One region of the Pseudomonas sp. S2_B07 genome, then DNA from elsewhere that is predicted to be linked to it. Evidence: predicted binding sites of a transcription regulator. Region 1 holds the regulator's gene; each other region holds the start of a gene.
The links. Region 1 encodes FliA, which starts transcription of late flagellar genes. Its sites were predicted from a motif close to CTAAAGTTTNNNNNNNNNNNGCCGNTAA; they were not measured.
Positions count from the first base shown of each region.

Region 2: a site for FliA is predicted at 3,403-3,430, ahead of AB4N43_RS07275 (methyl-accepting chemotaxis protein). Genes of this name have one in related genera too.
Region 3: a site for FliA is predicted at 1,868-1,895, ahead of motA (flagellar motor stator protein MotA). Genes of this name have one in related genera too.
Region 4: a site for FliA is predicted at 2,712-2,739, ahead of AB4N43_RS03170 (methyl-accepting chemotaxis protein). Genes of this name have one in related genera too.

Region 1 covers NZ_CP162769.1:1,851,153-1,858,907, forward strand. The annotation lists gene AB4N43_RS08620 (chemotaxis protein CheA) at 1-1,034, opposite strand, end outside; gene AB4N43_RS08625 (protein phosphatase CheZ) at 1,089-1,877, opposite strand; gene AB4N43_RS08630 (chemotaxis response regulator CheY) at 1,900-2,271, opposite strand; gene fliA (RNA polymerase sigma factor FliA) at 2,439-3,179, opposite strand; gene fleN (flagellar synthesis regulator FleN) at 3,176-4,006, opposite strand; gene flhF (flagellar biosynthesis protein FlhF) at 4,123-5,457, opposite strand; gene flhA (flagellar biosynthesis protein FlhA) at 5,469-7,598, opposite strand.
Region 2 covers NZ_CP162769.1:1,558,692-1,566,446, reverse strand. The annotation lists gene ccoN (cytochrome-c oxidase, cbb3-type subunit I) at 1-163, opposite strand, end outside; gene AB4N43_RS07285 (alpha/beta family hydrolase) at 262-960, shown strand; gene AB4N43_RS07280 (hypothetical protein) at 1,069-1,536, opposite strand; gene AB4N43_RS07275 (methyl-accepting chemotaxis protein) at 1,807-3,372, opposite strand; gene AB4N43_RS07270 (CPBP family intramembrane glutamic endopeptidase) at 3,476-4,267, opposite strand; gene acnA (aconitate hydratase AcnA) at 4,501-7,242, opposite strand; gene rlmM (23S rRNA (cytidine(2498)-2'-O)-methyltransferase RlmM) at 7,453-7,755, shown strand, end outside.
Region 3 covers NZ_CP162769.1:3,056,370-3,064,124, forward strand. The annotation lists gene motB (flagellar motor protein MotB) at 1-785, opposite strand, end outside; gene motA (flagellar motor stator protein MotA) at 948-1,799, opposite strand; gene AB4N43_RS14090 (HDOD domain-containing protein) at 1,966-3,504, shown strand; gene rhdA (thiosulfate sulfurtransferase) at 3,547-4,362, shown strand; gene asd (archaetidylserine decarboxylase) at 4,379-5,239, shown strand; gene AB4N43_RS14105 (molecular chaperone) at 5,382-7,139, shown strand; gene serB (phosphoserine phosphatase SerB) at 7,187-7,755, opposite strand, start outside.
Region 4 covers NZ_CP162769.1:683,651-691,405, reverse strand. The annotation lists gene AB4N43_RS03180 (AAA family ATPase) at 1-160, opposite strand, end outside; gene pnuC (nicotinamide riboside transporter PnuC) at 157-720, opposite strand; gene AB4N43_RS03170 (methyl-accepting chemotaxis protein) at 949-2,583, opposite strand; gene AB4N43_RS03165 (undecaprenyl-diphosphate phosphatase) at 2,877-3,707, shown strand; partial or broken gene AB4N43_RS03160 (DUF1294 domain-containing protein) at 3,704-4,134, shown strand; gene AB4N43_RS03155 (MmcQ/YjbR family DNA-binding protein) at 4,131-4,490, opposite strand; gene AB4N43_RS03150 (LysR substrate-binding domain-containing protein) at 4,487-5,395, opposite strand; gene AB4N43_RS03145 (FMN-dependent NADH-azoreductase) at 5,525-6,136, shown strand; gene AB4N43_RS03140 (alpha/beta hydrolase family protein) at 6,387-7,424, shown strand; gene AB4N43_RS03135 (MFS transporter) at 7,448-7,755, opposite strand, start outside.

The sequences.
Region 1 (7,755 bases):
GCCGGGGCCGGTGCAGCAGCGGCAGCGGCAGCCGGTTTCGGTGCCTCGGCTTTCGGTTCTGGTGCCTTGGCCGCCGGTGCCGCTGCCTTGGCAGCGGGCGCCGGGGCAGTGACGACAGTGCCTGTCGCCACATCGGTGAACTTGCCTTTACCGTGCAATTCGTCGAGCAGCGATTCGAACTCGTGATCGGAGATCAGATCCCCACCCACCGCCGCCGCAGTTGGCGCAGGTGTAGCCGGTACCGAAGCAATGGCCGACTCCAGCGCATCCACCGCAAAGTTGCCTTTGCCGTGCAACTGGTCGAGCAGTGCTTCAAATTCGTCGTCGGTAATGTCGGAGCTGTCGCCCGCCGCTTTTGGCGCAGCCGGTGCGGCTGGCGCAGGGGCCACGGCATCAACGGCGAACTGGCCTTTGCCGTGCAATTGATCGAGCAACGACTCGAACTCGGCATCGGTGATTTCGTCGCTGGCAGCAGCATCGCTGGCAGGCGTTGGTGCTGCAGCCACTGGCGCTTCGGCCTGAGCCTTGACGGCGTTCAGCGAGTCCAGCAGTTGCTCGAATTCGTTATCGGTGATGTCGCCCGATTCGCTTTCGGCGGCAGGTGCTTCAGCCACGAGAGCAGCCGGTGCAGCTTCATCTGCCGTTTGCGGCTCGGCCAGACGGGCCAGGGCCTCCAGCAATTCAGGTGTCGCCGCCGTAACCGGGCTGCGCTCGCGGACCTCGCCGAACATGCTGTTCACCGCGTCCAGCGCTTCGAGGACCACGTCCATCAGTTCCGAATCGACGCGACGCTCACCCTTGCGCAGGATGTCGAACACGTTTTCGGCGATGTGGCAGCACTCCACCAGCTCGTTGAGCTGGAGGAAGCCGGCGCCCCCTTTTACAGTGTGAAAACCGCGAAAAATTGCATTGAGCAAGTCCGCATCATCCGGTCGGCTTTCCAGCTCGACCAGTTGTTCGGACAGTTGCTCTAGAATCTCGCCGGCCTCAACCAGGAAATCCTGAAGGATCTCTTCATCGGCGCCGAAGCTCATTAAGGGGGTGCTCCTACAGGTCTAAAAACCTAAAAAACCTAGAATGCTGAAACGCTAAAATCCCAGGCTGGATAGCAAATCGTCCACATCGTCCTGACCGGACACAACGTCTTCTCTTTTATCGGCATGAATCTGCGGACCTTCACCCTGAGAGAGATGTTTTTGTGGATCTTTTTCGGCGAGCATCGATTCACGGTCATGTTCGATACCCGCAAAGCGGTCTACCTGGCTGGCCATGAGGACGAGCTTGAGCAAATTGCTTTCAACTTCGGTGACCAACTGGGTCACGCGCTTGATCACCTGACCGGTGAGGTCCTGGTAATCCTGAGCCAGCAGGATGTCGTTGAGGTTGCTCGACACCGTGCGGTTGTCCTCGGTGCTGCGTGTCAGGAAACCGTCGACGCGGCGGGCCAGCTCACGGAACTCTTCAGCCCCGACTTCGCGGCGCATGAACCGGCTCCAGTCCGTGCTCAACGCCTGGGCTTCTTCGCTCAGGCTGTTGACCAGCGGCGTGGCGCTTTCCACCAGGTCCATGGTGCGGTTGGCCGCGGCCTCGGTCAGCTTGACCACATACCCCAGGCGCTCGGTGGCGTCCGTGATCTGCGACACTTCCTCGGCTTGCGGCATGTTCGGGTCAATCTGGAAATTGACGATCGCGCTGTGCAGCTCGCGAGTGAGCTTGCCCACTTCCTGATACAGGCCACGGTCACGGGTCTGATTGAGCTCATGGATCAGTTGCACAGCCTCGCCGAACCTGCCTTTTTCAAGGCTGGCGACCAGTTCGACGGCATGTTTTTTCAGGGTCGATTCAAAATCGCCCTGTGAAGATTCTTTATGCTCCATAGCTCCCCCGTGGCGCAGTGGATCAACCGATGCGTTCGAAAATCTTCTCGATTTTTTCTTTCAACGCCTGGGCCGTGAAGGGTTTGACCACATAGCCGTTTACACCGGCCTGGGCCGCTTCGATGATCTGCTCGCGCTTGGCTTCAGCGGTCACCATCAACACCGGCAGGTGCTTGAGCTTTTCATCGGCGCGCACGTGGCGCAGCAGATCGATACCGGTCATGCCAGGCATGTTCCAGTCCGTTACCAGAAAGTCGATGCTCCCGCTGTTGAGAACCGGAATGGCGGTAGTGCCATCGTCAGCCTCGACCGTGTTGGTGAACCCAAGGTCACGCAACAGGTTTTTTATGATCCGCCGCATCGTTGAGAAGTCATCAACGATGAGGATTTTCATGTTCTTGTCCAATTCGACCTCCAAGCAGTCTTAAACGCGCCCAGCACCTGGACGCGCCATTTCAATCAATTCGGCAATTCACTCGATGACTGTCTGGAGCACAACAGATCGCGACCGGTGCCGTTCAAATCCGCACCAGCCCCGTTCGCAGTGTCCCCACACTGCCTTCAGCGCGCTCGCCACTCCCCCAAACGCCCCCGCAAACGGGCCGCGCACTGGCTGTGTAACTGGCTGACCCGCGATTCGCTGACCCCCAGGACCTCACCGATTTCCTTGAGATTCAACTCTTCGTCGTAGTACAGCGCCAACACCAGTCGCTCGCGCTCCGGCAAATTGGCAATCGCGTCCGCCAGCGCCGCCTGGAAGCGTTCATCTTCCAGATCGCGTGACGGCTCGAGATGAGCACTCGCGCCATCCTCGTGCAGCCCTTCGTGTTCGCCGTCCTGCAACAGATCGTCGAAACTGAATAAGCGGCTGCCCAGGGTGTCGTTCAAAATCCCGTAATAATCGTCGAGACTCAATTGGAGTTCGGCCGCAACCTCGTGATCTTTAGCGTCACGGCCGGTTTTAGCTTCAATAGAGCGAATTGCGTCACTGACCATACGGGTATTTCGGTGGACCGAACGTGGCGCCCAGTCCCCCTTGCGTACTTCATCGAGCATGGCGCCGCGGATTCGTATGCCCGCGTACGTCTCGAAACTGGCGCCTTTGCTGGCGTCGTATTTGGTCGATACTTCGAGCAGGCCGATCATCCCGGCCTGGATCAGGTCTTCAACCTGGACACTGGCCGGCAGACGGGCCAGCAAGTGGTAAGCAATGCGTTTGACCAGTGGCGCGTAACGCTCGATCAGCTCGTACTGCGCGTCACGTGCCGACTTCTTGTAGAGGTTGTAGCCACTGGCTGTCATAGGACGGGTCCTGCGGTCTGTTGCACGAGGCGCTCGACGAAAAACTCAAGGTGCCCGCGCGGGTTGGCAGGCAGCGGCCAGGTATCAACTTTCTGCGCGATGGCCTTGAACGCCAGGGCGCACTTGGAACGCGGGAAGGCTTCATACACGGCACGTTGTTTCTGCACAGCCTTGCGCACGCTTTCGTCGTAAGGCACCGCGCCGACGTATTGCAAGGCAACGTCGAGAAAGCGGTCGGTGACCTTGGTCAACTTGGCGAACAGGTTGCGACCTTCTTGCGGGCTCTGGGCCATGTTGGCCAGGACACGGAAGCGGTTCATGCCGTAATCGCGGTTAAGCAGTTTGATCAGCGCGTAGGCGTCGGTGATCGAGGTCGGCTCGTCGCAGACCACCAGCAAGACTTCTTGCGCTGCGCGAACAAAGCTGACTACCGAGTCACCTATGCCCGCAGCGGTGTCGATCACCAATACGTCGAGGTTGTCGCCGATGTCGCTGAACGCCTGGATCAGGCCGGCGTGTTGAGCCGGGCTCAAATGAACCATGCTCTGGGTACCGGACGCGGCCGGAACAATTCGAATACCGCCCGGGCCCTGCAACAGAACGTCGCGCAGCTCGCAGCGGCCTTCGATCACGTCGGCCAGGGTACGTTTGGGTGTCAGTCCCAACAGAACGTCGACGTTCGCCAGGCCCAGGTCAGCGTCCAACAGCATGACGCGACGGCCGAGTTCAGCCAGGGCCAGTGACAAATTCACTGACACGTTAGTCTTGCCGACGCCACCTTTGCCGCCGGTCACCGCGATCACCTGTACGGGATGCATGCTGCCCATGTTATTTCTTTACCTTGTCTTGCATAGACGGAGGCCACATTACTGGCTGCGCGTTCGCAAATGGAACAATGCATGGCAGACCATCGATGTAGGTACAAAAACTGTTCATGACTACCTTAGCCAACCTGCTTGGTCGGGCTGTGGTAAATATCAGCGAACATATCAGCCATGGCTTCTTCGCTGGGTTCTTCCTGCATTTGCACGCTCACGGCGCGACTGACCAACTGATGACGGCGCGGCAGATGCAAATCATCCGGAATCCGCGGACCATCGGTCAGGTACGCCACCGGCAATTCATGACTGATCGCCAGGCTCAGCACCTCGCCCAGACTTGCCGTTTCATCCAGTTTAGTCAGGATGCAGCCAGCGAGCCCGCAGCGCTTGTAACTGTGATAAGCGGCTGTTAGAACCTGTTTTTGGCTGGTGGTTGCGAGCACCAGGTAATTTTTTGATTTGATGCCACGCCCGGCCAGGCTTTCGAGCTGCATGCGCAGGGCCGGATCGCTGGCCTGAAGGCCTGCGGTATCGATCAGCACCACGCGTTTGCGCAGCAGCGGCTCCAGCGCCTGAACCAGCGACTGGCCCGGATCGACGTGGGTCACCGACACATTGAGAATGCGCCCCAGCGTCTTGAGCTGCTCCTGGGCGCCAATGCGAAAGCTGTCCATGCTCACCAGCGCGATGTTCTGCGCGCCGTACTTGAGCACGTAACGGGCAGCGAGCTTGGCCAGGGTGGTGGTCTTGCCCATGCCGGCAGGGCCGACCATGGCAATCACGCCGCCCTCTTCCAGTGGCTCGACTTCCGGTGTGGCGATCATCCGCGCCAGGTGCGCCAGCAACATGCGCCAGGCCTGACGGGGCTCATCGATATCACCGATCATGGCCAGCAGATCGCGCGACAACGGGCCGGACAGGCCGATGCGTTGCAGGCGACGCCAAAGGTTGGCCTGGGCCGGACGACTGCCTTGCAGCTGATTCCAGGCCAGCGAACCGAGCTGTACTTCCATCAGTTCACGCAGGCTGTTGAGTTCGAAGCGCATCGAGTCGAACGCACGTGGATCAACGCCGCCAGCAGCCGGTGCCGGGGCAGGCGCCGAGCGACGCGGTTCGGCGTAGGTCGGTTCGATCAGTGGCTCGGCAGCGGTCAGTGGCAGGCCGGCGAACAACTGGCGATTGGTGGTCTTGTCGCCTTCGGTCTCGCCATCGCCACGCAGGCTCAATTCGGCCTGGGCAGTCACAATGCGCGATTGGGTCTTGCGCAGCTCATCCTCGAGTTCCATGTTCGGAACGCGCGGGGCCAGCGCCGACAATTTGTAATCCAGCGCAGCCGTCAGCTCGACACCGCCGGCGATCCGGCGATTGCCAATAATGGCGGCATCGGCGCCCAGCTCATCACGAACCAGTTTCATGGCCTGACGCATATCGGCGGCGAAAAAACGCTTAACTTGCATAAACCACTACCTCAGCCGTTGGGCCCTACTGTCGCAACGATGGTCACTTGCTTGTTGTCAGGGATTTCCTGATAAGCCAACACATGCAAACCCGGGACTGCCAGTCGGCCAAATCGCGACAACATGGCGCGAACCGGGCCGGCCACCAGCAGAATCACCGGCTGACCTTGCATTTCCTGACGCTGCGCCGCATCGATCAACGAGCGCTGCAGCTTCTCTGCCATGCTTGGCTCCAGCAGAACGCCCTCTTCCGAGCCTTGTCCTGCCTTCTGAAGACTATTGAGCAATATCTGTTCCAACCTTGGCTCCAGGGTGATCACTGGTAGCTCGGAGTCAGTACCTACAATGCTTTGGACGATTGCGCGGGATACACCGACCCGCACAGCGGCCACCAAAGCGGCAGTATCTTGACTCTTGGCGGCGTTGTTGGCGATCGCCTCGGCGATGCTGCGAATGTCGCGCACAGGCACCTGTTCGGCCAGCAGCGCTTGCAACACCTTGAGCAGCTGCGACAGCGAAACCACGCCCGGCACCAGCTCTTCAGCCAGTTTAGGCGAGCTTTTGGCCAGCAATTGCATGAGTTGCTGGACTTCTTCGTGACCGATCAGTTCGCTGGAGTGCTTGTACAGGATCTGGTTCAAGTGCGTGGCAACCACGGTACTGGCATCGACCACCGTGTAACCGAGCGATTGCGCCTGGGCGCGCTGGCTGATTTCGATCCAGACCGCCTCCAGGCCAAAAGCCGGATCTTTGGCGGTTATGCCATTAAGCGTGCCGTAGACCTGCCCCGGGTTGATCGCCAGTTCGCGATCCGGGTAAATCTCGGCTTCTGCCAGGATCACGCCCATGAGCGTGAGGCGGTAGGCACTCGGCGCCAGGTCGAGGTTGTCACGGATATGCACCGTCGGCATCAGGAAGCCCAGGTCCTGGGACAGCTTCTTGCGCACGCCCTTGATCCGCGCCAGCAGTTGCCCCCCCTGATTGCGGTCTACCAGCGGAATCAGGCGATAGCCGACTTCCAGGCCAATCATGTCGATAGGCGTGACGTCATCCCAGCCCAGCTCTTTGGTCTCCATGGCGCGGGCCGGCGATGGCAGCAGTTCCTGCTGACGCTTGACCTCTTGCAGCGCCTGGACCTTGACCACGTTCTGCTTCTTCCAGAACAGGTACGCACCACCGGCAGCGAGAGCAGCCATGCTCAGGAAGGAAAAGTGCGGCATGCCGGGCACCAGGCCCATCACTGCCATCAGTCCCGCCGCGACAGCCAACGCTTTCGGCGAGGCGAACATCTGGCGATTGATTTGCTTGCCCATGTCTTCCGAACCGGAAGCACGGGTCACCATGATCGCGGCGGCCGTGGACAACAGCAGTGATGGCAATTGCGCCACCAAACCGTCACCGATGGTCAACAGCGCGTACACCCGACCGGCATCGCCAAAGGTCATGCCGTGCTGGAAGATACCGACCGCCATGCCGCCGATCAGGTTGATGAACAGAATCAACAGGCCGGCAATGGCGTCACCGCGCACGAATTTGCTGGCACCGTCCATGGAACCGTAGAACTCAGCCTCCTGGGCGACTTCCATCCGGCGCAGTTTGGCCTGGTTCTGATCAATCAGGCCGGCGTTCAAATCGGCGTCGATTGCCATTTGTTTGCCGGGCATCGCATCGAGGGTGAAGCGCGCGCTCACCTCGGAAATCCGCCCGGCACCCTTGGTCACCACGACGAAGTTGATGATCATTAAAATCGCGAAGACCACGATACCGACCACGTAGTTACCGCCGATCACCACCTCACCGAAGGCCTGGATCACCTTACCGGCGGCGGCGTGGCCGTCCTGACCGTGGAGCATCACCACCCGCGTGGAGGCCACGTTCAGCGCCAGTCGCAGCAACGTCGCGACCAGCAGAATGGTCGGGAACACCGCGAAGTCCAGCGGCCGCAAGGCGTAGACGCAGACCAGCAAAACGACGATCGACAGTGCGATGTTGAACGTGAAGAACACGTCCAGCAGGAACGGCGGCACCGGCAGCATCATCATGGCCAGCATGACCAGCAGCAACAACGGCACGCCCAGATTGCCCCGACTTAAGTCGGCAACGTTTGTGCGAGCACTGTTGAATAACTGAGAGCGATCCACGGTTTTCCCCGTTCCTTTAAAGCAAACTTTTGACGCCTGAAGCTGGCGCAAAGCGGCTATTGCAAGAAGCCTTCCAACTTTTGCAGAGGAGGTAAATAGAGGGATTGATTGGAGTTTTTTTGTAGCAGCTGTCGAGCCTGCGAGGCTCGACAGCTGC
Region 2 (7,755 bases), 290 kb from region 1:
GGCCGAAACTGGTCCACGGCAAATTGAAGTTGAGTTCGGGCCAGACCAATTGGGCCGCGAGAAAAACCCCGAGCCCCATGCCGACGATGCCCCACACCACCGTCATAATGGCGAATTGGCGGACCACCTTGTAGTTGTAGGCGGTACTGATAGAAGTGTTCATGGTTCCCCATCCACGGTTCAGCTGAAGTGAAGTCGTCTGCGCAAGGCAATGACGCTCCCTTCGGCCGGAGTTATAGGCAGACTAAAAGCGAGGCAAGCATGGACAAACAGCACAAGGCCGGTATTGACGGGGATCAATGGGCGCAGTGCGTGCAGGATCATGGATGGTTGTGGAATGCGGCTACAGGGCCGGCATCGACGACGTTGATCCTTGCCCATGGCGCCGGAGCGTCGATGGACAGCGAATGGATGAACGACATGGCCGCACGCCTTGCTGCGCTGGGCGTCAACGTGTTGCGCTTCGAGTTTCCATACATGGCGCAACGGCGTGTTGATGGGGGTAAGCGACCACCCAATCCGGCGCCGAAACTGCTGGAATGCTGGCGTGAGGTGTATGCCGTGGTGCGACGCCATGTCACTGGGCGTTTGGCTATTGGCGGCAAGTCCATGGGTGGGCGGATGGCGAGTTTGCTGGCTGATGAGTTGGGGGCGGATGCATTGGTGTGTCTGGGGTATCCGTTTTACGCAGTGGGTAAACCGGAAAAACCTCGGGTCGAGCATTTGGCCGGGTTGAAAACGCGGACGCTGATTGTTCAAGGCGAGCGGGACGCGCTGGGGAATCGTGAGGCGGTCGAGGCTTACACGTTGTCACCGAGTATCGAAGTGTTCTGGCTGGTGGCAGGGGATCATGATTTGAAGCCGTTGAAGGCTTCGGGGTTTACGCATGAGCAGCATTTGGCGACTGCGGCGCAAAAAGTAGCCGAATCTATCTGTCAGATTTTTAGTTTTAATACCTAGCCGGATCTTCATCAGATAAAAAATGAACGTTTGAATAGAGAATCCCCGATGTATCTATCAGGGATTTCTACAATGCGCTGGTAAGGGGAGGAATCCCTGCTGACCGAACTAAATGTTGTCCCGTAATTCGGAGGTCATTTGTATATTTCCTTCTGGATTTAAGTTGTAGCCGTCGCTGGTGAATGTGGCAGCAAAAGTGCCTGATACAGTCCCTTTTTTGGGGTCGAGCTTGATGCGGAGTTTTGCTGTGTCCGCATCGACAATCCTGATCCAATTACCTGGCTTGTCGGGAAGGGAGTGAAAGTGTTGAAAGTTGAGTCCGTTTCCGAGCGTGTACTCTTGCGCAATCAGATCGTCTCCCTTGTAATCGATCCACATTTGGTAGGCGAAATAAGTGCCCTCGGAGCTGTTTCCTACAGACCCCCAGAAGAGCCAGCTGATTTTTCCGCTGGCATGCTGATGTTTAGAAAAACTATTCTGTTCAGATGTTGTTTTATGTGCATTGTCATTCCAGTCGAACAAGTTTTTGGAAGTTATAGATTGTTGTTCTGGCAGTAAAATATCGTGAATAGCCATGGTTCGTCTCCTGCGGTTTATTGATTTGTTAATCAGGTAATTGCCAGGTTGCGAAAATGGTTTTAGCGGGTAATAGGTCTTTCTGCTACTGTCAAAGTTGTCAGTTGTATGTTTTGTTGAATTGTGATGATGGGGGAGGGAGTACATAAATAGCGTATAAAAAACAATTGGTTGAGTTAAAGCTCTTACGTCAAAAGGGACCGCATGGTTTCTACAGACGAAAAAAAACCGGATGTTTGATTTTCCGGTTTTTATTCATCCCTTCAACGATCAGCGATTAAACCGCTCCACCAACGAATACTGCGTATTAGCCGTCTTCGTCAGCTCTTCACTCAACAACGCCGAGTTCTGCGCCTGTTCCGACGTCTGGTCAGCCAGTTGCGAGATGTTGCTGATGTTGCGGCTGATCTCTTCAGCTACTGCACTTTGCTCTTCGGTCGCCGCCGCGATCTGGGTGGTCATGTCGGTGATGTTGGCCACCGCTTCGCTGATCCCCACCAGCGCCTGATCCGCTTCCAGTACCCGCGCCACCCCTTCTTCGGCCTGGCGATGCCCGGCTTCCATGGTTTGCACGGCGGTGCTGGCAGTCTGCTGCAGCTTGGCAATCAGGGCGTGGATCTGCCCGGTGGATTCACTGGTGCGCTGCGCCAGTTGACGAACTTCGTCAGCCACCACCGCAAAACCACGGCCCATCTCCCCGGCGCGGGCCGCTTCGATGGCGGCGTTCAAGGCCAGCAAGTTGGTCTGGTCGGCGATCCCTTTGATCACATCGACCACGCCGCCGATTTCGTCGCTGTCCTTGGCCAGTTGAGTCACGGTCAGGCCGGTTTCACCCACCACCACCGACAGACGCTGGATGGCATCGCGGGTTTCCCCGGCGATGTCGCGGCCGCGACCGGTCAGGCGATTGGCCTCCTGGGTGGCGTCGGCGGTGCGCTGTACGTGGCTGGCGACTTCCTGAGTGGTGGCGGCCATCTGGTTGACGGCGGTGGCCACTTGCTCGGTTTCGACGCGCTGACGTTCCAGGCCGCTGGAGCTGTTGTGCGCCAGGGTATCGGACTGTTTCGCTTGTTCGGTCAGGTGCTCGGCGGTGTCCTGCAGACGGGTCAGGCAGGTTTTCAGACGGGCTTCCTGGCTAAGGATCGACATTTCCAGGCGCGCCTGGGCGCCGCGGCTGTCGGTGTACATCTGTGCGATCAACGGGTCGGACGTGGTTTGCCCGGCCAGGACCAGCAGGCGCTTGAGACCACGCTGCTGCCAGCTCAGCCCCATCAGGCCCAACGGCACCGACAGGCCGGCCGCCAGGGCAAAGCCCCAATGGGAATTCAGCGTCGCACCGATCATGAAACTCAATTGGCTGACCAGAATGAACGGCAGCCAGTCCTGAAGCACCGGCAGCCATTTATCAGTCGATGGAATGGCGGACTTGCCCTGGTTGATGCGTTGGTAGAGCGCTTCGGCACGCTGGATCTGTTCGGTGGTGGGTTTGATCCGCACCGACTCGTAACCGATCACCTGGTTGCCCTCGAACACCGGTGTCACGTAGGCGTTAACCCAATAGTGATCACCGTTCTTGCAGCGATTCTTGACGATGCCCATCCATGGCAAGCCTTGTTTCAGAGTGCCCCACATGTGCGCGAACACGGCGGCCGGGACGTCGGGGTGACGGACCAGGTTGTGCGGTGCGCGGACCAGTTCCTCACGAGAAAACCCGCTGATCTCGACGAACGCGTCGTTGCAGTAGGTGATCACGCCCTTGGCATCGGTGGTGGAAATCAACCGTTGCTGTGCCGGGAAGGTCCGTTCGCGTTGGGTAATGGGCTGGTTGTTACGCATGGCTAATTCAATCCGCAAGGCTTTGAAAGGTTGTCGGCGGTGTCAGGAATTAGTTGAAATTATTTTTCAATAATCAGCGCTGCGTCGCAAAATGAGCATTGCCTCAACCCGCGAGCATCGGATAGGTGAACAGCGCGAAGTGCAGCAGGTTCAGGCCGAAATGGGTGGCAATGGCGGCACCCAAACCGCCGAAACGATAGGCCAGGCCGTACCCGACACCGGCGAGGCTCGCCAACAGCACCCATTGCCAGCCAGCACCCACATGCACCAGGCCGAACAGCAACGACGCGAGCAGCAGGGCGAGGTTTTCGCCATAGGGCAGGTGTTTGAAGCTACGGCTCAGGCCGCCCTGGATGTAGCCTCGGAACAGCGCTTCCTCAACCAGCGTGACTAGCAACAGATTGTTCAGCAGCCACAGCCAGGCCTGGTCTGGCCACTTCGGCGCCCAACTGATCATGCCCAGCAACAGCGCCCCACCCAAGGCCAGTACGGCACACAGCGTCAGGGCCAGGGCGGTGGCGTAAACGCCCAGGCGCCAGGAGCGCCGGCCGACAATCCATGGACATACCAGCAGTAGCCAGAAGCCGATCAGCGGTTTGTCCTGATTCAGGTACATGGAAAACGGCACGGCATCGGCGGTGAGGTATTGAGGGGCGATCGCGCGACCGTTGAAGAACCCGGGGAGCCAGTGCATCGCCAGCGACATGGCCAGGAAGATGAACAGGCCGTGACCGAAGTAACGGACGATCGGGAGTTTTTGCTGGCGGACGGCGGCACCGGCCGCTAACAGCAAGGCGATGGTGATCAAGGCCAGCCAGCTGAGTTGGCCGTAGGTCAAAGCGAGGCTGAAGCCAAGGGAGAGAAGGGCCAGGTAGGTCCATGGCAGGGCGATCATTGAGCATCCTTAATGTGCAAAATTTTGCGGCATACGCCGGCCCCCTGTAGGAGTGAGCCTGCTCGCGATAGCGGAGTGTCAGGCGACATTGATGTTGAATGTACCGCCCTCATCACGAGCAGGCTCACTCCTACAGAGGTTTTGTGTTGGGTATGCAAAAGCGGGGGGATTATGGGCCGTTTGCGGCACAAACAAAAACACCGCCCGAAGGCGGTGTCTTTGTCAGCAGGCCTTTATGAGGCAATCAACTGGCGCAGCACATAGTGCAAAATCCCGCCGGACTTGAAGTACTCGACCTCATTGAGCGTATCGATGCGGCACAGCACGTCGATCTTTTCCTTACTGCCATTTTCACGGGTGATCACCAGCGTCAGGTTCATCCGCGGCGTCAGCTCCACACCGGTCAACCCTAGGATATCCAGGGTTTCCTTGCCGGTCAGGTTCAGGCTCTTGCGGTTCTGATCCAGCTTGAACTGCAACGGCAACACGCCCATGCCGACCAGGTTGGAGCGGTGAATTCGCTCGAAACTTTCCGCGATGACCGCTTTCACGCCCAGCAGGTTAGTGCCCTTGGCCGCCCAGTCGCGGCTTGAACCGGTGCCGTATTCTTGACCGGCAATTACCACCAGCGGCGTGCCTGACGTTTGATAACGCATGGCCGCGTCGTAGATCGGCATTTTCTCCATCGTAGGAATATAGAAAGTGTTGCCGCCTTCCTCGCCGCCAAGCATTTCGTTGCGGATACGAATGTTGGCGAAGGTGCCGCGCATCATCACTTCATGGTTGCCGCGACGTGAACCGTAGGAGTTGAAGTCCCGCGGCTCCACGCCTTTGTCGCGCAAGTACTCACCGGCCGGGCTGTCGGCCTTGATATTGCCGGCGGGGGAGATGTGGTCGGTGGTCACCGAGTCGCCGAGCAGCGCCAGTACCCGCGCCCCGGCGACGTCCTTGACTTCCGGCGGCGGGCCGCCGATGTCGTCGAAGAACGGCGGATGCTGGATGTAGGTCGAATCGTCCTGCCACACATAGGTCGCCGCTTGTGGCACCTGGATGGCTTGCCATTGCTCGTCGCCGGCAAACACTTCGGCGTATTCCTTGTGGAACATCGCCGTGTTGACCTGACTCACTGAATCGGCAATTTCCTTGCTGCTCGGCCAGATGTCCCGCAAGTACACCGGATTGCCGTCCTTGTCATCGCCCAGCGGCTCACGGCTGATGTCGATGCGCACCGTACCGGCTAGCGCATAGGCAACGACCAGCGGCGGGGAGGCCAGCCAGTTGGTTTTCACCAGTGGATGCACGCGTCCCTCAAAGTTGCGGTTACCCGACAACACCGAAGCAACGGTCAGGTCGGCGGCCTGAATGGCTTTTTCAATCGGCTCCGCCAATGGGCCGGAGTTGCCGATGCACGTGGTGCAACCGTAGCCGACCAGCGCAAAACCCAGTTCATCGAGGTATTGAGTCAGGCCCGCTGCCTTGTAGTAGTCGGTGACCACTTTCGAACCGGGCGCCAGTGAACTCTTGACCCACGGTTTGCGCTTGAGGCCTTTCTCCACAGCCTTTTTCGCCACCAGACCCGCCGCCATCATCACGCTCGGGTTGGAGGTGTTGGTGCAGGACGTGATCGCGGCAATCACCACCGCTCCGTTTTTCAGGCGGTAGGTCTGGCCGTCGTGTTCGTAATCGGCTTCACCGGCCAAGTCCGCGTTGCCCACTGCGACACCGCCGCCGCCCTCACTTTCCAGGCGTCCTACTTCCTTGCTGGTGGGTTTGAATTGCAGGTCGATGAAGTCCGTGAACGCCTGCGCGACATTGGGCAGGGAAACACGGTCCTGCGGACGTTTAGGGCCGGCGAGGCTGGCTTCGACGCTGGTCATGTCCAGCGCCAGGCTGTCGGTGAAGATCGGTTCCTTGCCCGGCAGGCGCCACAGGCCTTGAGCCTTGCAGTAGGCCTCGACCAGTTTCACCGTTTCCGGTGGTCGGCCGGACAGGCGCAAATACTCCAGCGTCACATCGTCCACCGGGAAGAAGCCGCAAGTGGCGCCGTATTCAGGGGCCATGTTGGCGATGGTCGCGCGGTCGGCCAGCGGCAGGTCGGCGAGGCCGTCGCCGTAGAACTCGACGAACTTGCCGACCACGCCTTTCTTGCGCAGCATCTGGGTGACGGTCAGCACCAGGTCGGTGGCGGTGATGCCTTCCTTGAGTTTGCCGGTGAGTTTGAAACCGATGACTTCGGGAATCAGCATCGACACCGGTTGGCCGAGCATCGCCGCTTCCGCTTCGATCCCGCCGACGCCCCAGCCGAGCACGCCGAGGCCGTTGATCATGGTGGTGTGGGAGTCGGTGCCGACCAGTGTGTCGGGGAAAGCGTAGGTGCGGCCATCCTCGTCCTTGGTCCAGACCGTGCGTCCGAGGTATTCAAGGTTGACCTGGTGGCAGATCCCGGTGCCCGGCGGCACCACGCTGAAGTTGTGGAAGGCGCTCTGGCCCCAACGCAAGAACGCATATCGCTCACCATTGCGTTGCATCTCGATGTCGACGTTCTGCTCGAAGGCGCTGGCACTGGCGAATTTGTCGACCATCACCGAGTGATCGATCACCAGGTCCACCGGCGACAGCGGGTTGATGCGTTGCGGGTCGCCGCCAGCCTTGGCCATGGCGGCGCGCATGGCGGCCAGGTCGACCACGGCGGGCACGCCGGTAAAGTCCTGCATTAGCACGCGGGCGGGGCGGTACTGGATTTCGCGGTCGGAGCGACGCTCCTTGAGCCACGCGGCAATCGCCTTGAGGTCGGCGCCGGTGACGGTTTTTTCGTCTTCCCAGCGCAGCAGGTTTTCCAGCAGCACTTTCAACGACATGGGCAGCTTGTCGAGATCACCGAGGCTTTTGGCCGCGTCGGGCAGACTGAAATAATGGTAGGTCTTGTCGTCGACTTGCAGGGTTTTAAGGGTTTTCAGGCTATCGAGGGACGGCATTGAAATGACTCCTTTGGGTCCGCACGGCGACGGACTGGCGGGACGGACAGAGCTCTTAACCTAGCCCTGTTTGGACGTTAAGGCTAATAACTGGACTCTATGGTTAAGTCCAAGGTTCCGAACTCGGCTATCATGCGCCGGTTTTCGTGACAGGCTTTGCTACAGGGCAAGTTTGCGCATCGATTCATTGCCGATTGCCCAGGAGATTCAATGAACACCCTCTTTATGCATTGCCGGCCGGGCTTCGAAGGCGAAGTCTGTTCCGAGATTGCCGAACACGCCGCCCGCCTGAACGTGGCCGGTTATGCCAAGGCCAAAACCGCCAGCGCCTGCGCCGAGTTCATCTGCACCGAAGAAGATGGCGCCGAGCGCCTGATGCGTGGCCAGCGTTTCGCCGAGCTGATCTTCCCGCGCCAATGGGCGCGCGGGATCTTTATTGATCTGCCGGAAACCGACCGCATCAGCGTGATCCTGGCGCACATGGCGGACTTTCCGCTGTGCGGCAGCCTGTGG
Region 3 (7,755 bases), 1.2 Mb from region 1:
TTGACCGGATTGAACGGGTTCTCGCGGTCAAACAGTGCCGACGAGGCATAACCGACCACCCGCGCCACCTGTTGATCCGGATAGCTGCCGGCGACCAGCGCACGGCGAGCGGCGTTGGCACGGTTGGCCGAGAGTTCCCAGTTGCCGAAATCGCCGGTACCCGAGTACGGCTTGGCATCGGTGTGACCGCTGATGCTGATCTTGTTCGGCACCGCTTTGATGGTGTCGGCCATGGCCAGCAGGATGTCTTCGAAGTACGGTTTCAAACGCGCACTGCCGGAGTCGAACATCGGGCGGTTTTCGGCGTCCATGATCTGGATACGCAAACCGTCCTGCGTGATCTCGAACAGGATCTGGTCCTTGAATTTCTGCAGCTGCGGATTTTCATCGACCTTGTTCTGCAATTCTTGCAGCAACAGTTCCAGGCGTTCCTTCTCGACCTGCTCGGCCATGCCTTCGACCTGTTCGGTGTCGACAGTGACGCGGTCTGGCTGCGGCTGGGATTTCACCTCGGGGTTGAGGGTTTTCTCCGGCGCCAGGGTCGGGGAGCCACCCAGATCGATGATGTACGGCGTGCCACTTTCGGTAAAGCCGACCGGGTCTTTGAAGTAACCGGCGATGGCGATCTTCTGTTCCGGGGTGGCGGTGGACAGCAGCCACAGCACCAGGAAGAACGCCATCATCGCCGTCGCGAAGTCCGCGAAAGCGATTTTCCAGGAACCACCGTGATGCCCGCTCGCGTATTTCTTGACGCGCTTGATGATGATCGGCTGGTTATTTTCCATACAGAGTGCTCTGTCTCACAAATACTGTTCCTTTTTGACGGTGCCTGTTGTCGCCATACGGCGTTGCCGCTCCTCGCCATAGCGGGCTATGACTCGTCTCGGCGCCTTGTCTGGCAACAACAGTCACTCGCCAAAAAAGGAACGTATTTGCAAAACAGAGCACTATCGACCGCGAACCGCTTGTTCCAGCTCAGCGAAGCTAGGACGGTGCGCCGGGTACAGAACCTTGCGACCGAATTCCACGGCCAGCGATGGCGGCATGCCGGACGCCGAGGCCACCAGCGAAGCCTTGATGGCCTCGTAGACGTTCAGTTCTTCCTTGGCATCGTGGGCCAGGGCATGAGCCAGCGGGCCAAAGAAACCGTACGCCGCGAGAATACCGAAGAAGGTACCGACCAATGCCGCACCCACGTGTACACCGATCATTTTCTGATCGCTTTCACCCAGGGAGGCCATGGTCACCACGATACCCAGTACCGCCGCGACGATACCGAAACCCGGCATGGCGTCAGCGATGCCATTCACCGCGTGGGACGGGTGATCGAGGTCTTCCTTGAGGCTGGTCAGTTCCATGTCGAACAGGCCTTCCAGCTCATGGGGAGCCATGTTGCCGGAGGACATGATGCGCAGGTAATCGCAGATGTACGCGGTCATGCGGTCATCTTTGAGCACCGCCGGGTACTTGGCGAAAATCGGGCTCGCGGCAGCATCTTCGATGTCGCCTTCGATGGCCATCATGCCTTCGCGGCGGCTCTTGTTGAGGATCTCGTAAATCAGCCCCAGCACTTCAAGGTAAAAGGTGTGGTTGAAGCGCGAGCTGAACATCCCGAAGGCTTTCTTCAGAACGTTTTTGACCATGTGGCCAGGGTTGGCTTGCAGGAATGCGCCAAAGGCTGCACCACCGATAATCATCACCTCGAAAGGCTGGATAAGGGCAGCAATCTTGCCGTGGGAGAGCACGTACCCGCCGAGCACGCTCGCGAATACGACAATGATGCCGAGAATTTTAGCCATAGGTAGGAGAGCACTTACTGAGTCGGGTTCAAGGTCATATTCGGAGGTCGAAAAATCTCTTCTTCTCCTTATCGGCAAAACTGCGCCAGACTATAGGCCGTTCAAGCGAAAAGCTAATTTAGCCTACTCCGGGCATAGGTAATGCAGACGAAGATTGCGTCCAACCATGGCTAACCAGACGAACACTCCCACTCAAAAACCGACCACTCTAGAAGGCTGGGTCAAGCTTCTCGATGGCGTGCGCCTGCCGGTTCCGCAAGACAGCCATGACCGTGTCTGCAGAGCTATCGCCGATAACCGCAGCTCACTGCGTGATATCGCCGAATTGATGCAAGACAGCCCGGCCCTGGCCTTGAGCATCATTCGTGAAGCCAATCGCCATACCCACGGCAGCATGACCGAGCCTGCGGAAAACCTGGAAGTGGCGATCAATCGCCTCGGCTTGAAACGCACCGAAGAACTGCTCGCCCGCCTCCCCGCCGAACCCCAAATGCAGATCCCGCTTGCCTTGCGCCAGTTGCAATTGATCAGCCAGCACGCGACGCAACAGGCCAATGGTTTTTTTGCCAGTCGCCTGGCTCGGCTGTGGCAGGACATTCATTGGGGCAGTCTGCTGTTCCTCTCGCCGCTGTGGCCGATGGCGTTGACCTATCCGCAATTGCTCGAAGAATGGGAACTGCGGGTCATCCATAAAGGTGAGTCGGCGCGCAAGGTCGAAAAGCAGTTGTTCGGGGTGCGCCTGCTGGATATTTGCCAGGCTCTGGTGACCATCTGGCGCCTGCCGATCTGGGTAGAACAGGGGTATCGCCTGCTGCTGACCGAGCAGCGCGAACTGGTCAAAGTGCTGCGCATTGCCCGCGATAGTGATCATCCGTTGCGCCAGCAAAACCGCCTCGATGACGATCCGACCCTGCGGCGCTGGCTCAATCAGCCGGCCAATACCGTGCTGCTGGCCAACGGTCTGGCACTGTCGGCGCAACAGGCGTGGGACAGCCCGCACAGCGAGCGCTGGCAATACCTGACCAGCCTTTACCTGCAAATGCCCATGGCCGACGTGCAGCAACAATTGCACCAACAGGCCGCCAACAGCGCCCGACTGCATGCCATGCCGGACCTCTGGCACCCCGCTGTTTCGCTGCTTTGGCCGTGGGGCATGAACCGGGTCCACGCCGCCTTGCTGCCGGCCCCGGCGCCGACCACCGAAGACCTGGCGAAGTGGCGCAGCCAATGCGCCGAGTTGCTGGTGGAGCCAAGCCCCTTCACCAACGCGATGCACTTGACCACCTCCGCCCGGGACGCTCTGGTCGCGTGCGGCATGCGTCGCGTCATGATCTTGATGGCTGATCGCACGCACGCCAATCTGCGGGTGCATCAGGTTGCCGGTTTGCCAGCAGAAGCGGCCGGGCTGAATTTCGCGGTGAGCCAAAGCTCTGTGCTACAACGTTTGCTCTCGCAACAGGCCCAAGTGCGCCTGACACCGGCCAACACCGCGCAGTTCTCGGCGTTGTTGCCTGGCAACCTGCGCGCGCAGTTCCGTGGCGAACACTTGATCCTGCGCTCACTGGTCAATAATGGTCGGGTGATCATGGTGGTGGTGGCGGATCAGGGCGGCGGGCCGTTCTCGGAAATCACCGTGCAAGCCTTCGGCAAAACCGCGCAGTGCATTGAGAAAGCCTTGAACACCTTTAGCCACCGCGGCCAATGACGCTGCGCTACAATCCACCCTTTTGTGCCCTGGAGACCTCACATGTCTGACTTCTCTGGCTTGCCGCTGGTGATCGAGCCGAGCGACTTGCTCCCTCGCCTCGAGGCCCGCGATCTGATTCTGGTGGACCTGACCAGCAGTGCCCGCTATGCCGAAGGGCATATTCCCGGCGCGCGTTTTGTTGATCCGAAACGCACGCAACTCGGTCAGGCGCCGGCACCGGGGTTGATGCCGCCGCAAGCGGCACTTGAAGCGCTGTTTGGCGAGTTGGGCCACAACCCCGATGCGGTGTACGTGGTGTATGACGACGAAGGTGGTGGCTGGGCCGGGCGTTTTATCTGGCTGCTGGACGTCATCGGCCACCGTAAATATCACTACGTCGACGGCGGTCTGACGGCCTGGCTGGCAGAAGGCATGCCGATGTCGATCCAGATCCCGGCCCCCGTTGGCGGCCCGGTGAAATTGACCCTGCACGACGAACCCACCGCGACCCGCGAGTACCTGCAAAGCCGACTCGGCGCCGCCGACCTGGCGATCTGGGACGCGCGCGGGCCGCTGGAGTACTCCGGCGAGAAAGTGCTGGCGGCCAAGGCCGGGCACATTCCGGGCGCCGTCAATTTCGAGTGGACTGCCGGCATGGACAAGGCGCGTAACCTGCGCATCCGCACGGACATGCCGCAGATCCTCGAACAGCTAGGGATCAGCAAAGACAAAGAAGTCATTACTCACTGCCAGACTCACCACCGTTCTGGCTTCACTTATCTGGTGGCCAAATCCCTCGGTTATCCGCGGGTCAAAGGCTACGCCGGTTCCTGGGGCGAATGGGGCAACCACCCCGACACCCCCGTAGAGATTTAAGGTTTAAGGACAGTTAATGAACAAGCGTCTGTTTATCCTCAGCCAATACCTGCTGCCCCATCACTTGCTCTCGCGACTGGCCGGCTGCATTGCCGAATGCCGCGTGCGCTGGTTCAAGAACGCCTTTACCGCCTGGTTCGCCAAGCGTTATCAGGTGGACATGTCCCAGGCGCTGGTCGAAGACCTGACTGCCTACGAACACTTCAACGCGTTCTTCACCCGCGCCTTGAAGGACGGCGCTCGTCCGCTCGACGAAACCCCGGGGGCGATCCTCAGCCCGGCCGATGGCGCAGTCAGCCAGCTCGGTCCGATCGAACACGGTCGGGTGTTCCAGGCCAAGGGCCACAGCTTCAGCGTGCTGGAGTTGCTGGGCGGTGACGCGGCCAACGCCGCGCCGTTCATGGGCGGTGATTTCGCGACTATCTACCTGTCGCCGAAGGACTACCACCGCGTGCACATGCCGCTGGCCGGCACCCTGCGCGAGATGGTCTACATCCCGGGCCGGATTTTCTCGGTCAACCAGACCACCGCCGAAAACGTGCCGGAGCTGTTTGCCCGCAACGAACGTGTGGCGTGCATTTTCGACACTGAGCGCGGGCCGATGGCCGTGGTGCTGGTGGGCGCGATGATCGTTGCGTCGATCGAAACCGTCTGGGCCGGGCTGGTCACGCCGCCGAAACGCGAATTGAAAACCTTCCGCTACGACGAAGCCGCGCGCGCGCCCATTCATCTGGAGAAAGGTGCGGAACTGGGTCGCTTCAAACTGGGTTCGACCGCTGTCGTGCTGTTCGGGCCAGACCAGGTCAAATGGGCCGAAGAACTGGCGGCCGGTTCGCCGGTACAGATGGGCCAGGGCATGGGTCTGCCTAAGGCCTGATCCGCTGATCCGCTCTTGCGAACATCTTCGGAGGAGCGGATACCACTCGGTGGCGACCGCTCTGGTTGTCCCGCGCTGATGGACATAGCTGCTACAGTCAGGTCATTCACTGCCCATTGACCGGCTGGAGTTTTTCCACGGCATGAATGAAACCAGTCCCCACCTGCTGCTAAGCGCCCCGCTCCCCGCGCAATTGCGCCTGACTTTCTGCGAAGCCACCCCACGCGACCTCAAGCGCTGGATCGCCGCCCTGCCCAAAGCCAACATCGGCGAAACCGCGCGCCAGCTCTATCAAGCCTTGGGTGAACTCAACCAACTGCTGACACCGAGTGCCAATCGCCTGCCCATGCTCGAGCTGCTCAGGCCCGAGGTGTATTACGTCTGCAGACACCTGGAGCGGCATTTCCTGCACCAGGCGATTGTTCTCGACGAGCGTTCGCGCAAGATCGCCAACCTTTGCCAGGCCCTGCAAAGTCATTTGGCGATCGGCTACAAACAGATCGTCATCCGAATCACGCCTCGTTTCAGCAAAGACCGTGCGCCACTGCTGGCGCAAGCGTTGCAACGGGCACTCCATTGCCTGAACGGTCAGTTGATCCGCGCCACTCAGCTCTACTGCCCAGTGCCGGACGGTGTGTGGCTGGAATTGCATCAGTTGTACCGGATCGGCTGCGAACACCGGTTGCAACACCTGAGCCTGCGCGATGAACTGGCCAGCCAGACGCACTCCCTGAGCATCGAACAGACTTACGCCGTCGCCCTGCTGCTGGGTGCGTCACGCTGCAATCAATTGCGCCAGAACCAGATCGCCCGCCTCGCCGAAGCGCTGGAAGCCTGGAGTCATCGGGTCAAACTACCAGCCGATGGATTGTTCGCCGTCGCGCCGGACCTCGACACTGGCCCGCGTTACCGCAACAAGTTCCGGGCCGGGCAGCAAGCCGGTTTGCTGGGGTTTGATCCGCAGCCACTGGTCGACACCATCGAAACACACTTGCAAGGCAATAAAGACGCCTTGCCCGTACCCACAGGTCTTAGCGTGGACACGCTGCAGCACCTGCACGCCGCCTGGGGTCAAGCGGCCGAGCGCAGTTTTCAGCGAACGGCCGGTCAAGGTACGTTGACGCTGTGCGTGGGGATGAGCGCACTGCACTTTTATCTGGGCGGGCAGCGCTCATTCAGCGACCTGTTGAAAAACCCTGGCCACCGGCCCGCGCAGTTTTCGGCAATGCCTGCGGCCAGTCGGGGCAGCGACCCCTGGCATCAGGCGTTCGATGCCGCGTCACAGGGCACTGCCGATGCCTTGCTGCCCTACGAAGAAATTGAATACCCGCAACTGCAAAATGACGACAGCAAAGAGGCCGACAGCAACCGGCATTTTCCGACCTATGCCCTGCCCGTCATCAATCACAGCCCCGGCGGTTATTGCCTGGCCTGGCCCAACGCGGTGCCCGCCGAGTTACAGGCCGGTGAAATGGTCGGGATTGAGGATTCAGTCAATAAAGGCTGGAGCATTGCGGTCGTGCGCTGGATTCGTCAGGTGCGCGGTGGCGGTACGCAAATGGGCATTGAGCAGGTTGCGCCCTTCGCCGAGCCTTGCGGGCTGCAATTGGTGCGCAACCGGGATGACCACAGCCAGTACTTGCGCGGGTTGTTGCTACCGCAGATCAGTGCCATCGACCTGCCCGCCACCGTGCTCGCCCCGCGTTTGCCGTTTCAGGAAGGCAGCAAGGTGCTGATCAACACCAACGGCCAGGAACGCCGGGCCGGGCTGGATCGGCGGGTGGCGAGTACCCACAGTTTTAATCAGTTTGCGTATCGGTCGCTGGAGACAAGTAGAAACGACAACGCCGCGGGGAGCGGCGTTGGGGAGGTGTTTGATTCGTTGTGGCCTTCGCTGTGAGTGTGGCCTGAAAGACCGCGATGAGGCCAGTTCAGACCGTGACGACCTCAGAGCTGCCCGTCACGGTCCCGAAAACCCAACAGGTACAGCACGCCATCCAGCCCAAGCGTAGAAATCGCCTGTTTCGCCGACTGTTTCACCAACGGCTTGGCCCGGAACGCCACGCCCAATCCGGCAATCGCCAGCATCGGCAGATCGTTGGCGCCGTCGCCGACCGCGATGGTCTGCTCCAGACGCAAACCTTCCTTATGCGCCAGCTCACGCAGCAGATCCGCCTTGCGCTGCGCATCGACAATCGGCTCGACCGCCACACCGGTCACCTTGCCGTCGACCACTTCCAGTTCGTTGGCAAACACGTAGTCGATACCCAGCTTGGCCTGCAACTGCTTGGCAAAGTAGGTAAAGCCACCCGACAGAATGGCGGTCTTGTAGCCCAGGCGCTTGAGTTCGGCGAACAGGGTTTCGGCACCTTCGGTCAGGCGCAGGGACGCGCCAATCGAGTCCAGCACGCTGACGTCCAGGCCTTTGAGCAGCGCCAGGCGCTCTTTGAAGCTTGCGCGGAAATCCAGTTCGCCGGCCATCGCCCGCTCGGTGATTTCAGACACCTGATCGCCGA
Region 4 (7,755 bases), 1.2 Mb from region 1:
CGATGTCGGAAATATCCCCCAGGCAGGTGTCGCGTGGGTTCTGCTCAATGAACCAGCGCACGTATTCATCAACCCGCACACCGCCGAAATGGCCCTGTAACTCAGCCGCCAGCCAGCTCTTGCCACTGGATTCGGGCCCCGTGAGCACCAGCACCTTCATGCGCGCAGTACCGGGTCGGCACGCCATTCACGCCAGCCTTGCACGGCCAGCAGCAGGAACAGCGCATAGAGGGCCGACGTGAGGTACATGCCTTTGTAGATGAACAGCCCGACGAAAATGACATCGACGGCGATCCACAGCGGCCAGCATTGCACGCGTTTTTGCGCCATCCACAGTTGCGCGACCAGGCTGAACCCCGTGAGTGCAGCGTCGAGCCATGGCTGGGCAGCATCGGTCCAGTGCGCCATGGCGGCGCCCAACAGCACACTGCCCAGCGCGCCGACCGCGAGGCCCAAAGCGACTGATTTCGAGTCAAGCCGGCTGACCTGCCGACCGGTATTCGCTTCGCCTGCACGGGTCCATTGCCACCAGCCATAGAGTTGCAGCGCGGCGTAGATCACTTGCAGGAGCATGTCCGAATAGAGCTTCACCTCAAAAAAGATCCAGCTGTACAGCAGGACCATGACCAGGCCAATTGGCCAACACCAGGGGTTCTGTTTGACCGTCAACCAGACGGCGATCACACCGAGGGCAGCGGCAAACAGTTCAAGCCCGGACATGGAGGTTCCTTGGGGAGAGCGAAGTGGGGGGCGGATTGTACCGGCAGCCGCCGCCAAGTAGAACCTGCTGGCTAGTAGCAGCTGTCGAGCAGCGCGAGGCTGCGTTCGGCAGCGCAGCTGTCGTAAACCCTGTACACGCGGTCTGACTCAAACACCGCGCTGCGTGAATTCACGACGACTTCGTCGCCGAACGCAGCCTCCCGTTGTTCGACAGCTGCTACAGGGGGGTTACACGCGAAATTGCTTGAGCAAACCGTTCAACTGCTCGCTCAGGTCTTTCAGCCGAACACTGGCCACACTCGATTGCTCCGCCGCCAACGCGGTGCTGTGGGACAAGCCCGCGGCCTGGGTCACGTTCTGATTGATGTCTTCCACCACATGGGCCTGCTGCAACGTCGCGCTGGCGATAGACGCGTTCAGCCCGTTGAGGTTGCGTAACGCCTGGCCAATCGCATTCAGGCTCGCACCGGCCAGACCGGCTTGTTCGATGGTCAGTTGGGAGGCGCGGCTGCTGTCGCCGATGACCTTGACCGCCGCCTCCGAATGGCTTTGCAGGCGTTCGATCATCGACTGGATTTCCGCCGTGGACTTCTGCGTGCGCTGGGCCAGCAGGCGCACTTCATCGGCCACCACCGCGAACCCGCGACCCTGCTCACCGGCCCGGGCCGCTTCGATGGCGGCGTTGAGGGCGAGCAGGTTGGTTTGCTCGGCGATGGAGCGGATCACCTCCAGGACGCTGCCGATCTGCGTGCTTTCCGTTGCCAGGGTACGAATCACCTCGACTGCCTGATCGATGGTGCCGGACAGTTTGTCGATCTGCTGCAAGCTGCCGTCGATGTTGATCTGGCCTTGCTGCGCCTGGGATTCGGCATCGCGCATTTCGCTGGCCGCATGCTCGGCGTTCTTCGCCACATCCTGCACGCCATAGGTCACTTCATTAATCGCCGTGGCCACCAGTTCCATCTGCTGCGACTGTTGCTGGCTGCGTTGCTGAGCCTGGGCAGCGTCATTACCCAACTCACTGGACGACTGACCCAACGCACTGGCGGACACCTGCAGCTCGGTGATCACCAGGCGCAGCTTGGTGGTAAACGCGTTGAAGTGTCGTGCCAGTTGCGCCACTTCGTCCCGGCCGTGGGTATCGAGGCTGCGGGTCAGGTCACTTTCACCGCTGGCGATATTGGCCATGGCGTTCACGGTGTCTTGGAGCGGGCGCACAATACTGCGGGCAATCAGGATCACCAACAGCGCCATCACCAGCGCGATGACCACGCCGAGGAAAGTGGCCTTCCATACCTGGCCGTTAAATTCGGCCTGCGTGTCGTCGATGTACACGCCCGAGCCAATCACCCAGCCCCAAGGCTCGAAGAGTTTGACGTAAGAGGTTTTTTCCACCGGGGCACTGGCGCCCGGTTTCGGCCAGCGGTAGTTGACCATGCCGGCGCCCTTGGCCTTGGCCACGGCGACCATTTCGTTAAACACCGCAAAACCATCCGGGTCGCGGATGGCCGAGAGGTTCTGGCCGTCCAGCTTGGGGTTGGCCGGGTGCATGATCATCACCGGCGTCAGGTCGTTGATCCAGAAATAGTCGCTCTGGTCGTAGCGCAGTCCGCGAACCGCGGTCAGTGCCTGTTTCTGCGCGGCCTCGCGCGTGAGGGTGCCGGCCGTTTCCAGGTCATGGTAGTAATTCAAAATGCCGCTGGCGGTCTGTACCACGTGCTGGGTTTTCAGCGCCTTGGCCTGATAAAGGTCGTCGTGAATCTGCTTGAGCATCAACATGCCCAGTGTCAGCAGCATCACCACCGACACGATCAAGATGAGCCACAAGCGTCGGCTGATCGACACACTGCGCAAGCTGTTCATAACGCGGTTACTCCAGTTTTCTTTTTATTGTCATAAACCAATGCCCGCATCCAACCACGCTTTGCCGGTCGGGCCTATGCGACCCAAGTCCTATTCCGCAGCAGCGTTTTAAAGGCTTGTCTGATAGGATTTCGGCCCCGCGCGGAAAAACCTGAATCACGCTCGATTTTTCACGGAATTTTTACGGTTTCGTCTGGATCCTGTGCGCGCGGAACTTCAACTACGCTCAGCGCGATGAACGTTTAAACAAAACTAACGGGGCATGCCTGGGGGCATTGCTTTTTGGGGGATTGATGGATCTTTGGACCGCCTTTCAGGCATTGATACTTGGCGTAGTAGAAGGGCTGACAGAGTTTCTGCCCATTTCCAGTACCGGGCACCAGATCATCGTCGCCGACTTGCTCAACTTTGGTGGTGAGCGGGCTATCGCGTTCAACATCATTATCCAGTTGGGTGCAATCTTGGCGGTGGTGTGGGAGTTTCGTCGCAAGATTCTCGATGTGGTCACCGGTTTGCCAACGCAACCGAGCGCGCGTCGCTTCACCGCCAACCTGCTGATCGCCTTCATGCCGGCGGTGGTATTGGGGGTGATTTTCTCCGACCTGATTCACCATTACCTGTTCAACCCGATTACCGTCGCGACGGCGTTGGTGGTGGGCGGTGTGATTATGTTGTGGGCCGAGAAACGCCAACATCAGGTGCATGCCGAAACCGTCGACGAGATTACCTGGCAAGATGCGCTGAAAGTCGGTTTCGCCCAATGCCTGGCCATGATTCCAGGGACATCGCGTTCCGGGTCGACCATCATCGGCGGGTTGCTGTTCGGCCTGTCGCGCAAGACCGCTACCGAGTTCTCGTTCTTCCTGGCGATGCCGACCATGGTCGCGGCGGCGGTGTATTCGGGGTTCAAATACCGCCACCTGTTCGTGCCGGCTGATTTTCCAGTGTTCGCGATCGGTTTCGTGACAGCCTTCATCTTCGCGATGATCGCGGTCCGTGGCCTGCTCAAGTTCATCGCCAGCCACAGCTACGCAGCGTTCGCCTGGTACCGCATCGTGTTCGGCCTGGTCATTCTGGCCACTTGGCAGTTCGGCTGGGTTGACTGGTCCGCGGCCAAGCCATGAGTGACGCCGGCAGGCACCACGACCCCGGACGCAGGTCCGGGGAGAGCGCATCCAGAACCTGCGGCTCAAACTGCTGGTTTTCGCAGTGCTGTGCGCGTTGCCGCTGTTTGGGTCGGTGTCACTCTGGCTGCGTGGGGTGTCGCTGATTCCGCTGGCGGCATACGGGATCGTCAGTGTGCTGGCGTTTTTCCTGTACTGGAGCGACAAACGCAAGGCCCGCACCGACGCCTGGCGCACGCCGGAAAACGTCTTGCACGCGGTCGAAATGGCCGGTGGCTGGCCCGGCGCCTTGCTGGCCCAGCAGGTGTTTCGGCACAAGACCCGCAAAGTCTCCTATCAACTGCTGTTCTGGCTGATTGTGTTGCTGCACCAGGTGTTCTGGATCGACCAGATGTTTCTCGGCGCAAACCTGTTGGCTTTGTTTTAAAGCAGCAGTCCCACCTGGGTGCGCTTGGGCAGTTTACTCACCACCAATTGGTGGGACCGTTGCAATAAGCCTTGCAGTTCTTCGGCGCCCAGCGGGTAGGGCGTTTGCATGATGATCCACTGGGCTCTCGCCAGATAGGGAGCCGGGTGGATGCCCGGTCGATCGCAATGCCCCAGGAACAGGTCCTTGTCGACTTTGAAGGCCAGGGAATCGCCGCGCAAGTTCTGCAACGCGAACATCTTGTTTCCGGCAATCGAAAATACCCGTACACCGCCCCATTTATAGTCTTCCCGCGCACCCGGCAGCGCGAGACAGAACTGCGCGACATCCTCTTCGTTCATACGTCCAGCCTTCATATCAAACGGTCCCCACAGGCGCTGAATGTTTCGATCAAATGGTCGAGCCAGGCACGAACCGCCGGCATCACCCCGCGCCGGTGAGGGTAGACCGCTTGCAGCCAGCCGCCAGGCAACGACCAATCGGGCAACAGTTGAACCAGCGAACCGTCTTCCAGCTCCGGCTCGCAATACATCATCGGCAACAGGGTAAAACCCTGGCCGGCGAGGGTGCAGGCCTTGCGCACGATAAAGTCATCAATGCCCAGCCGCGCCTCCATGCTGAGATCGACACTTTTGCCCTGTTGATCCAGCAGGCGGATATGCACCATGCGGTCGGCTTCAAGGGCGCCGAGCACGGGCAGGGTTTTCAGGTCTTCGGGGTGATTGATTTCACGTCCGTGCAAAAACGCCGGGGTGGCGACCATGGCCATTTGTGCCTGGCGCAGGCGTCGGGTCACCAGCAGCGGATCTTCGTCGCCGAGCTCTCGCACGCGCAAGGCGACATCGACGCCTTCAGTCACCAGGTCGACCCGGCGATTGAGCAGCATCACTTCCAGTTGCACCTGCGGATACTTCTCAAGAAATCGGGCGATGACCGTCGGCAACATTTCATGCGCGAGGCCCACGGGGCAGGACACTCGCAAGCGCCCACGTGGTTCGCTGGACATGCTGGCCACCGCTTCATCGGCCATTTCCGCTTCCAGCAGCATCGCCTGACAGTGCCGCAGGTAGCGCTCGCCCACAGCGGTCAGCTTGAGTTGCCGGGTAGTGCGTTGCAGCAGGCGCGCACCGAGGCGTTCTTCCAGTTCGGCGATACGCCGCGACAGGCGCGACTTGGGTATCCCGAGCAAACGCCCGGCGGCCGCGAAACCGCCGGCTTCCACCACCTTGGCGAAATAGTAGAGATCATTGAGGTCTTGCATGACGGCAGTCCGATTGTTCTATCAGTGGGACGAACTATCGCATTGTTGCGGTCTAATCAGCCATTGGTTTCGTCTGTAGGATTCACTCCATCAGATCGCCCCGTGGCGGTCCTCACCTGGAGATCCCACATGAAACTGTTGCATATCGATTCGAGCATTCTTGGTGACAACTCGGCTTCCCGCCTGCTGAGCAGCGAAGTCGTCAAAGCCTGGCAAACCGCAGAGCCAAACGCCGTGGTCACTTACCGCGACCTGGCCGCCGATGCCATCAGCCATTTCTCCGCCACGACCCTTGTTGCCGCGGGCACTACCGCCGAACTGCGCAACGCCGCCCAGCAGCACGAAGCCGAGCTGAGTGCCACTACCCTGGCCGAATTCCTCGCCGCCGATGCCGTGGTGATTGCCGCACCGATGTACAACTTCACCATCCCGACCCAACTCAAGGCCTGGATCGATCGCATCGCTGTTGCCGGTCAGACCTTCCGTTACACCGAAGCCGGCCCTGAAGGCCTGTGCGGCGGCAAGAAAGTCGTGATTGTCTCGACTTCCGGTGGCCTGCATGCCGGTCAGGCCACGGGTGTGGCTCACGAAGAGTACTTGAAAGTACTGTTCGGCTTCATCGGCATCACCGACATTGAATTCGTCCGTGCCCATGGCCTGGCTTACGGTGATGAAGTGCGCACCAAAGCCATGAGCGACGCTCAAGCGCAAATCAGCGAGCAATTGTTCGCCGCCGCGTAAGGCTTGCGTAAAAACGCAAAACAGCTCAGGCAACACCCCAAAAAACTCTGTATTCTGGTCACGCAAGTGCCAGATACGGAGTTTTTTGTTTCTGGCCGTTTCAGGTTGTGGCCCAGGTTATGCAGCAGGGGGTTAACGCTCCCGTTCTGCAACGACCTTGGTGGCCGCGATTGCTGGTACAAGGCCGCTGCCTCGATCAACCGAGGAGAACGGGCTTTCCGGTCAAGTAACAAAATGGTGGGGCATCCTTATGGTGCGTCTTTGTGCAACGTTACTGTTTTGCCTGCTCAGCAGCCTGAATTCAGTGCACGCCGCGCCTGCGCCCCATCCTCACTGGAGCGTCGGCTTCCATGAGATGAGTTTTCTCGACCCTCTCGATTTGCAACCGATGCACGCCATCGCGTTCTATCCCTCCAGTGACCGCGAACACACCAGCAGAATCGAGGGCTACACGGTCGAAGCCGGTGAAGACATCCCGGTGGCTATCGGCCGTTTCCCGATGCTGATGCTGTCCCATGGCAACACCGGAACCCCGTTGGCCCTGCATGACCTCGCCACCTCGCTGGCGCGCAAGGGTTTTGTGGTGGTGGCGGTGATCCATCCCGGCGACAACTCCAAAGACCACAGCCGTCTTGGTACGTTGAGCAATCTTTACGGACGCCCGATCCAGATTTCCGAAGCCATTACCGCCACCCTGGGCGATCGCATGCTTGCGCCGTTCGTCAATGCCAATCAGGTCGGGGTCATCGGCTATTCGGCGGGCGGTGAGACGGCGTTGATCCTGTCGGGTGCCACGCCTGATCTGGATCGTCTGCGTCGTTATTGCGAGGAACGCCCGGACGACCGCGATGCTTGCAACACTAAGGGTGAATTGATTGTGGATCGTGACGATCTTCAACCCGTGGCCGACCCGCGTGTGCGTGCCTTGCTGTTGATGGCGCCGTTGAGTTTGAAGTTCGGCCGTCACACCCTGTCCGAGGTGCATGTGCCGGTGCTGCTTTATAGCGGCGACGGCGACAAACTGGTCGCATTCGACAAGAACGCCGCTGCACTCGCGCGTAAGTTGCCAATTGCCCCTGATTTCAAATTGCTGGCGGGAGCCGGGCACTTCGTGTTCATGGCGCCGTGCAACGAAGAGCAGATCGCCGCCATGCCGGCGCTGTGTACCGACGCCGACGGTGTCGACCGCGAGGGCATCCATCGCGACATGATTTCCGAGGCCGGGCGATTCTTCTCTCGCACCCTGGGCATCGCCACCCGCGCAGGCCTGCAAACCGCAGATCAGTGAAGCACAACCCTTGTAGCCGCTGGCTAGGCCATTGCGCGGCGTTTGAGTAGCAGGGTCAACGCCAATCCGGTCACCGACAACAACGCCGCGCTAAAGAAAATCCACGTGTACCCCAGGTTCAACGCCACTGCGCCCATTAATGGTCCGGCGATGGCCAGTGCCAGATCAAAAAACACCGCATAAGCACTCAACCCCGCGCCACGACTGGAATTGGGCACCTGTTTGATCGCTTCAACCCCCAGCGCCGGATAAACCAGCGACAAGCCAAAACCGGTCAGGCCCGCGCCGATCAGCGCATAACCCGTCGAAGGCGCCAGCCACAACAGCACCA